DNA from 2 places in the Streptomyces sp. NBC_00876 genome. Region 1 is predicted to be linked to the other one. Evidence: riboswitches for the same ligand, from Rfam matches in the RefSeq annotation. Region 1 holds a riboswitch; the other holds the start of a gene.
What was found. Region 1 has a riboswitch for thiamine pyrophosphate ahead of OG782_RS33675 (purine-cytosine permease family protein). Riboswitches for the same ligand answer to the same signal wherever they lie in the genome.
Positions count from the first base shown of each region.

Region 2: linked by a shared signal. The riboswitch ahead of thiO (glycine oxidase ThiO) and the one ahead of OG782_RS33675 (purine-cytosine permease family protein) in region 1 are both predicted to bind thiamine pyrophosphate.

Region 1 is NZ_CP108800.1:7,707,727-7,712,024, forward strand. Features, by position in the region: gene OG782_RS33670 (DUF389 domain-containing protein) at 1-1,016, shown strand, start outside; gene OG782_RS33675 (purine-cytosine permease family protein) at 1,087-2,487, opposite strand; TPP riboswitch at 2,478-2,571, opposite strand; gene OG782_RS33680 (formylglycine-generating enzyme family protein) at 2,679-3,644, opposite strand; gene OG782_RS33685 (ROK family transcriptional regulator) at 3,641-4,298, opposite strand, start outside.
Region 2 is NZ_CP108800.1:2,141,500-2,145,797, forward strand. Features, by position in the region: gene OG782_RS09395 (Rv2175c family DNA-binding protein) at 1-366, opposite strand; gene OG782_RS09400 (NAD(P)/FAD-dependent oxidoreductase) at 464-1,708, opposite strand; TPP riboswitch at 1,837-1,950, shown strand; gene thiO (glycine oxidase ThiO) at 1,947-3,125, shown strand; gene thiS (sulfur carrier protein ThiS) at 3,122-3,340, shown strand; gene OG782_RS09415 (thiazole synthase) at 3,342-4,136, shown strand; gene pknB (Stk1 family PASTA domain-containing Ser/Thr kinase) at 4,250-4,298, shown strand, end outside.

The DNA of each region.
Region 1 (4,298 bases):
CGTCAGTCGACGCGGTCGCCGTTCAACGCATGACGGATGCGCTCTTCATCGAGCGTTCGCTGCGCAGCCCGAGTTCGACAAGGTTCTGGGGGCTCCTCGTGCTGGCCGCCGTCATCGCGAGCGCCGGCGTGGTGGGCGATTCGACGGCGACCGTCATCGGCGCGATGATCGTCGCGCCGCTGATGACTCCCATCCTCGGCAGTGCACTGGCCCTGGTTCTCGCCGACAGGTCACAGGTCGTCAGGTGTGCGCTGCTCGTCCTGGGAGGTGCGCTGGCGGTCGTGGCGATCGGCATGCTGCTCGGCTGGATCGTCTCCCCGCCGGACGCCTTCGCCTCGAACAGTCAGGTGTCCTCCAGGATCAGCCCGCGCCTCATCGACCTGCTCGCCGCCCTGGCGACGGGAACCGTCGGCGCGTTCGCCCTCGTACGGGCGGACATCTCCGACACCCTGCCGGGCGTGGCGATCGCCATCTCACTGGTACCGCCGCTCGCGGTGACAGGACTCCTCATCACGGCCGGCCGCTACCACGACGCGAGCGAGTCCGCCCTGCTGTTCGCGACCAACGTCGCTGCCATCGTGGCGACCGGCACGGTCGTCTTCCTCGTCTACGGGATCCGGACGGCGGCCCAGCAATCGGGGCTGCGAGTGGGGCGGTTCCACGGGTGGACGCTGGTCGCCGTGGCGACCGTCGTCCTCCTGATCGCGGTGCCCCTGACGACCGGCACGGTGACCGTCGCGCGCGACCGGTCGCTCGCCGCCGAGGCCCGACCCGTCGCCGAGAAGTGGGCCGCGACCGGGAAGTGGCAGATCGCCTCGGTCGATGCACGCAACGGCATCATCGTGATCGGTGTGCTGGGACTCCCGCCGCAGCCCGCACCCACGGCGCTGCGGGCCGCTCTGGACCGCAACGGGATGGCCGACGCGGATCTCGAACTCCACCTCGTGGGCGGGCGGACGCACTGGTGCCCCGCCGACACGGACACGTGCACGGTGCGGGACGCGGAGCGCAGCTGACGTCATCCACGCGGATGCCCGGCGAATCCGGCTTCACCCTGCGCAAGACGTACGAGACGGGCGTCGTCGCTCAGCTGCGGCGGCGCAGCCGCAGCGGGGCGTACACCGCCAGGCCGGCGAGGAACGCCACGCCGTAGGCGAGGTCCGCCCCGTGCAGCGCCTTCGCCACCGGGCCCACGTACAGGCTGGTGTTCATGAACGGCACCGCTGCGGCGAAGGCGGCGGCGAAGGCGGTGACCGCCGGCCACCACGGCTGGGTGCGCAGGCTCTCGGCGGCCAGATCGACGGGGGCGCCGCCCCGGGCGCGCGCCCGGACGGTCCAGTCGACGGCCACGATCGCGACGAAGCCGGGGATCCAGTAGCCGACGAGAAGCAGCACGTTCTGGAAGCGTGCCGTGGTGTCGGCCGCGTGCATCCACAGCACGAGCGGAAAACCGAGGGCGGCGGCGAGCGCGGCGGCCGCGGGGCGGGGCAGGCGGACCCCCATGGTCTGCAGCGCCAGCGATCCGCTGTAGTCGTTCATGGCGTTGCTGCACAGCGCGGCGAGCGCCACGGCGAGCAGCCCGAACGAACCGAGGGCGCCCCCGCCCAGGAGGGTGTCGATGCCGCGCGCCGTCTGGTCGGTGAAGACGGACGCGCCCCACAGGCCGAGGGCCTGGACCGCGACGAAGGAGACGCTGATGCCGAGCAGCGTGCACCAGAACATCCGCGGACGCGACGTGGTGTGCGGCAGATAGCGGCTGAAGTCGCTGGCGTACGGTGCCCAGGACAGCGCCAGGCTCAGCGCGATGGTGCAGGTCAGAACGAAGGCGCCCGCCCGGTCGGCGCCGTGCACGGAGCCGGTGGTGGCGGGGTGGACGCCGTTGAGAAGCTTGGTGGAGAGCACGGCGAAGGCGGCGGCCAGGGCGAACGTCATCACGGTCTGGAGCCGGTGGATCACCTCGTAGCCCAGCACGCCGAGCGCGCCCTGGGCGGCCATCATGACCAGCACCCCCAGCCAGAAGGGCCAGCCGCACAGCTGGGCCAGCGCGTCCCCGCCGAACAGCCCGATCAGCGCGTCCCAGGCGATGGACGACAGCCACTGGAGCGTGCCGGGCAGTACGACTCCGCGGCCGAACGCCAGCCGGGCGAGCGGGAGTTGCCCGGCGCCGGTCCGGCTGCCCCAGGTGCCCAGATACGCGGTGGGCACAGCGCCCATGAGTGTGCCGAGCACGACGGCGGTGAGCGCCGTGGCGAAGTCCAGGCCCAGCGCGATGCCGACGGTGCCGGTGAAGACCCCGGTCATGGTCAGGTTGGGGGCGAACCAGACGGTGAACAGCCGGCCGGGCCCGCCGTAGCGGCGGTCCTCGGGTACGGGGGCTATCCCGTGCGCCTCGATGCGCAGATCGCCGGGGGCGGTGGGCATGCGCCCGTCGAAAGCGGGTCGCGGGCCGAGCGGAGCGCGCTCGCTTCGGGCATACGGCAATGACATGAAGACATCCCTCCGCCAGTGCTAACTGGTTCAGGTTCGACGGGTGTGTTCTCAGCCCCTGGCGGGGCACCCCGTGTCCGGTGCGGCGGTCAGGATAGCCGGACCCGTGCGGACGCCCCGGCAGTGGGGTCGCCGGGGCGTCGGGCCGACGGAGATCCGTCCGTTCCGGGTGAACCCGGCGGGAGCGCAGGTCAGAGGGTGAGCGCGCAGCGGAATCCGCCGTGCCCGGTCGTGCTGTCCGGGGTGTTGGAGGTGCGGGCGGCCACCCGGTAGCGGTTGCAGTAGGAGCGGTGGCACAGGTACGAGCCACCGCGCAGCACCCGGCTCCCGCCGTCCGGGGGGCCGACGGGATCGATACGGGTCTCCGGGCGGTCGGCCGTGTGCCAGTCGGCGCTGAACCGGTCGGCGCACCACTCCCAGACGTTGCCCGACGCGTTGTACAGGCCGAAGCCGTTGGGGGCGTAGGCCTTCACGGGAGCGGTGCCCGCGAAGCCGTCCTCGAGCGTGTTGCGTACGGGGAAGTCGCCCTGCCAGATGTTGCAGCGGTGCCGCCCGTTCGGCGTCAGCTCCTCGCCCCATGGGAAGCGGGCCCCGACGAGTCCGCCGCGAGCCGCCTTCTCCCATTCCGCCTCGGTCGGCAGCCGCTTGCCGGCCCAGAGGGCGTAGGCCGTCGCGTCGTGCCACGACATGTGGACCACGGGGTGGTCGCGGCGGTCGCCGATCGAGGTGCCCGGCCCTTCGGGGGCGCGCCAGTGCGCTCCGGTGACCGCACGCCACCAGGGGGCGCCGGGCACGGTGCCGGGCAGCACGGCGTGCCGGGCCTCCTGCGGGACGAAGGAGCCGAAGACGTAGGACCAGCCGATGAGTTCGGCCTCGGTGCGGTAGCCGGTGGCCTTGACGAAGACGGCGAAGCGGGCGTTGGTGACAGCGGCGGCGTCGATGTGGAACGGGGCGACGGTCACCTCACGTACCGGCCCCTCGCCATCGGCCGGGAACGCGTCCTCGTCCTCGCCCCCCATCAGGAACGGCCCGCCGGGCACCGCCACCATGCCGCGCAGCAGTTCGGCGGGACGGTGCACGGGTACGGCGAAGTCCGCCGGGGGAGTGGCAGCGGCAGGCGCGGTGCTCTCGCGGGCCGGCCCGCAACAGGCGTTCACCGCGAGGTGCCCCCGTCCAGCAGCTCCGCCAGGTCCTGGCCGGTGGTGCGCAGCAGCAGCGCCACCCCGCCGAGCGCGGCGGCCTCGCCGCCGAGGGCGGAGCCGCGTACTTCGATGGTGCGGGGAGCGGACGGCAGGGAGAGGGCGGCGAGCTGCTCCCGGATGGGGGTGAGGACGAGGTCGTCCAGGGCCGCCGGCTCCCCGTAGACGACGATGCACTCGGGGTCGACCTGCGCCGCGAGGGCGGCGAGCACCCGCCCGGCGACGACGGCCGCGGTCCGCACGACGTCGGCCGTGTCCGGCTGGCCCTCGGCGGCGAGCCCGATCAGCTCGGCGGCGTCCCGTGCCGTGACCCCGCGCTCGGCGCACGCGGCGAGCAGGGCGGGGACGGAGATGAGGCCCTCCAGACAGCCGCGGCCCCCGCAGTGGCAGGGTTTGCCCTCGGGGTCACAGCTGGTGTGGCCGATCTCGCCGGCCGCGCCGTGGGCGCCGCGCACCAGTGCGCCATTGACGACGAGTCCGCCACCGACCCCTTCCGACCAGCGCAGATAGACGGCGTTGTCGAACCCGCGGGCGGCGCCCCAGGTCACCTCGGCGAGTGCGGCGAGCCGGGAGTTGTTGTCGGTGAGCACGGGGGCGTCGAAGTGCCGGCCC
Region 2 (4,298 bases), 5.6 Mb from region 1:
TCAGACGGCGAGCGCCTGGGCGCGGCGCTTCACCTCCGTGCCGCGATTCTCACTCAGCGCCTGCGCGGGCGTGCCCGGCAGGGTCGGGTCGGGAGTGAAGAGCCATTCCAGCATCTCCGCGTCGGAGTAGCCGTCGTCCCTCAGGAGTGTCAGGGTCCCCGAAAGACCCTTGACCACCTTGTTGCCGTCGATGAAGGCAGCAGGCACCTGGAGTGCCCGGTTCTCACCACGGCGTACGGCGATGAGCTGGCCCTCCTTGACCAGCTGCCGCACACGCGTCACCTCGACATCGAACAATTCGGCGATGTCAGGCAGGTGGAGCCAGGAAGGGACGAGAGCATCGATCTTTGCGTCAATCTCGGTCACGGGACAAGCCTGCCATCCCGGACCGACAGCCGATACCCGGACTCCGCCCTTCAGGGTCTCGCGGGCCGCGCCGAAGAGGCCCCGGTCCCGGATTCCGCTACGGCCGGGTCGCCGACTTCAGCGCTACGGACGGGTCGCCGGCCCGCTCCGGATCGATCCGCGCCCCCGACTCGATGAGCTTGCGCCCCTGCGCCAGGTCGCGCGGCCGGCCCACGGCGAGGACCGCGACCAGGACGTCACCCCGCAGCCAGCACACCGACCAGGCGGGAGAGTCCGGGTCGCCGCGCCACAGCAGGGTGTCCGCACCGCCGTGATGCCCCGCGTACTGCACGAACCGGCCGAACTGCTCGGACCAGAAGTAGGGCACGGGGTCGTAGGCCGGCGGCTCCGCACCGTCCGGGCCGGCCGCCCCCGCGATATGGGCGGCGGCGGTGCGCGGTCCCTGGAGTGCGTTGTCCCAGTGATGGATGAGCAGGCGTGTCCCGTAGCGCGCGGAGGGGAACGAGGCGCAGTCGCCGACGGCGTACACATCGGGCAGCGAGGTGCGCAGCGCCTCGTCTGCGGTGACCGACCCGTCGGACCCGAGCGCGACGCCCGATCCGGCCAGCCAGCCGGTGGCGGGCCGCGCCCCGATGCCGACGACGACCGCGTCGGCCGCGAGCGTGCGGCCGTCCGCCAGGACCACCGCGCCGGGCTCGACGCGGTCCACCCGGGCTCCGGTGAGGAGTTCGGCGCCGCTCTGCGCGTACCAGGCGGCCATCGGGGCCGCGACCTCTGCGGGCAGGGCTCCGGCGAGGGGCCGTTCGGCCGCCTCGACGACGGTGACCGCGCACCCCGCCTCACGGGCCGCGGTGGCGAACTCGGCGCCGATCCAGCCCGCGCCGATCACCACGACGGCGTGCCGTGCCTCGATGACGGGCCGCAGCCGGGCCGCGTCGTCCAGGGTGCGCAGCAGATGGACGCCGGGCACGCCCTCGGAGCCGGGCAGCACGACGGGTTCGGCGCCGGTGGCGATGACCAGGACGTCGTAGGGAACGGGGCCCGCCGACGTGTCCAGTTCGTGCGCCCCGGCGCGCACGCCGGTGACTTCGCAGCCCAGTCGAAGTGTGATGTCCAGGGCCTCGAAGTCGATGTCGAAGGCCGACTCCTCGGCCTTGCCGAGGAGCACCGCCTTGGACAGCGGGGGGCGGTCGTAGGGCTGATGGGGTTCGGCGCCGATCAGCGTGACGGTGCCGGTGAAGCCCTGCTCCCGCAGGGCCACCGCGGTCTGCACCCCCGCCATGCCCGCGCCCACGACGACGACCCGGCGCCCCGGCTGCTCTGTCCGCTGCTGCTCGCTCACCCGTACACCTTAATCATCTGACGAACCGTCAGGAAGAGGGCCGGCCCACCGCGCTCCCGCCGCCGCCCCCCGGCCGCGGCGACGGCTCCCTCCCCCGGTCCGGCGGGCGGGGTCTAGGGTGGCCCCCGTAAGAAACTCGCGGGAGCCCGGACGTACCGGGCTGAGAGGGAGGCTGGACGGCCTCCGACCGTACGAACCTGATCCGGGTCATGCCGGCGAAGGGAGGGGCTGGACGCCCATGCGCATCCACCGCACGAACGGGTCGGACGTCCTCGTCATCGGGGGCGGCGTCATCGGCCTCGTGACCGCCTGGCGGGCGGCTCGGCGCGGCCTGTCCACCGCGGTCGCCGATCCCGGACCGGGCGGCGGAGCCGCCCAGGTCGCGGCCGGAATGCTGGCCGCCGTCACCGAGCTCCACTACGGCGAAGAGACGCTGCTGGGTCTCAACGTCGCCTCCGCCGAGCGCTATCCGTCGTTCACGGCCGAGCTGGAGGCCGCGAGCGGACAGGACATCGGTTATCGCGCCTGCGGCACCCTGGCCGTCGCGCTGGATGCCGACGACCGGGCCCATCTGCGGGAACTGCACGAACTGCAGCGGCGTTCCGGGCTGGAGTCGGAATGGCTCACCGGCCGTGAGTGCCGCCGGCTGGAGCCGATGCTCGCGCCGGGCGTACGCGGTGGACTCCGGGTCGACGGCGACCACCAGGTCGACCCGCGCCGGCTGGCCGCCGCGCTGCTGACCGCGTGCGAGCGGGCCGGGGTCGTCTTCCACCGCCACCGGGCCGAGCGGCTCTCCGTGGTGCGCGACCGGGCCACCGGCGCCGTGCTGGACGACGGCAGGGAGGTGACCGCCGATCAGGTCGTGCTCGCCGCCGGCAGCCTCAGCGGGCGGCTCGCCGGGGTGCCGGACCACGTCCTGCCGCCCGTCCGACCGGTCAAGGGCCAGGTGCTGCGGCTGACCGTACCCACCGCGTACGCCCCCTTCCTCTCCCGCACCGTGCGCGCGGTGGTCCGGGGCAGCCATGTCTATCTCGTACCGCGCGAGAACGGCGAGCTGGTCATCGGCGCCACCAGCGAGGAGATGGGCTGGGACACCACCGTCACGGCGGGCGGTGTGTACGAGCTGCTGCGCGACGCGCACGAGCTGGTGCCCGGTATCACCGAGCTGCCGCTCACCGAGACCCGCGCCGGTCTGCGCCCCGCCTCCCCCGACAACGCCCCGCTGCTCGGCCGCACCGCCCTGCCCGGCCTCCACCTCGCCACCGGCCACCACCGCAACGGGGTGCTGCTCACTCCCGTCACCGGTGACGCCATGGCGCAGTTGCTGGCCGACGGCGAGCTGCCCGAGGTGGCCCGCCCCTTCTCCCCCGGCCGGTTCTCACCGGCCGCCCCCGCACGTCAGGAGCAGCCCGCATGACCGAGCCCCCCGCCCTCTCCGTGTCCGTGAACGGCGAGGCGGTCTCCGTCGTCGCGGGCACCACCCTGGACGCCCTCGTCGCGACGCTGACCGGGGCGCCGTCGGGTGTCGCCGCCGCCCTGAACGAGACCGTGGTGCCGCGCGGCCAATGGTCCGCCGCCGCACTCACCGACGGCGACCGGGTCGAGGTCCTGACCGCGGTCCAGGGAGGCTGACGTGTCCGACGACGTCTTCACCCTCGGGGACACCTCCTTCGGCTCCCGGCTGATCATGGGGACGGGCGGGGCACCCAGCCTGGAGGTGCTGGAACGCTCCCTGACCGCCTCCGGCACCGAGCTGACCACGGTCGCGATGCGGCGCCTCGACCCGACCGTGCAGGGCTCCGTGCTCTCCGTGCTGGAGCGCCTGTCCATCCGCGTCCTGCCGAACACCGCGGGCTGCTTCACGGCGGGCGAGGCCGTGCTCACGGCCCGCCTTGCGCGCGAGGCGCTCGGTACGGACTGGGTCAAGCTGGAGGTCGTGGCCGACGAGCGCACCCTGCTGCCCGACCCGGTCGAGCTGCTGGACGCCGCGGAGACGCTGGTGGACGACGGCTTCACGGTCCTGCCGTACACCAACGACGACCCTGTGCTGGCCCGGAAGCTGGAGGACGTGGGGTGTGCGGCGATCATGCCGCTCGGCTCGCCCATCGGCTCGGGTCTGGGCATCCGCAATCCGCACAACTTCCAGCTGATCGTCGAGCAGGCGCGGGTCCCGGTGATCCTGGACGCGGGCGCCGGGACGGCGTCGGACGCGTCGCTCGCCATGGAGCTGGGGTGCGCCGCGGTGATGCTGGCATCGGCGGTGACGCGGGCGCAGGAGCCCGAACTGATGGCCGCCGCGATGCGCCATGCGGTCCGGGGCGGGCGGCTCGCTCACCGCGCGGGCCGGATCCCCCGCCGCCACTTCGCCGAGGCGTCCTCGCCGGTGACGGGGCGGGCGGCACTGGATCCGGAGCGCCCGGCCTTCTGAGCCCGGAGCACCGCGGCAGCGGATCGCATGTCCCTGTCACGGCTCGGCTGCAGTACGGCCCCGGGTTCGCCCGGAGCGTCGGCGGTGTCCGTGGCGGCTCGTAGACTCGCATGGTGGATACGACCCTCCAGGACCCTCTCGTCGGGCAGCTGCTCGACGGCC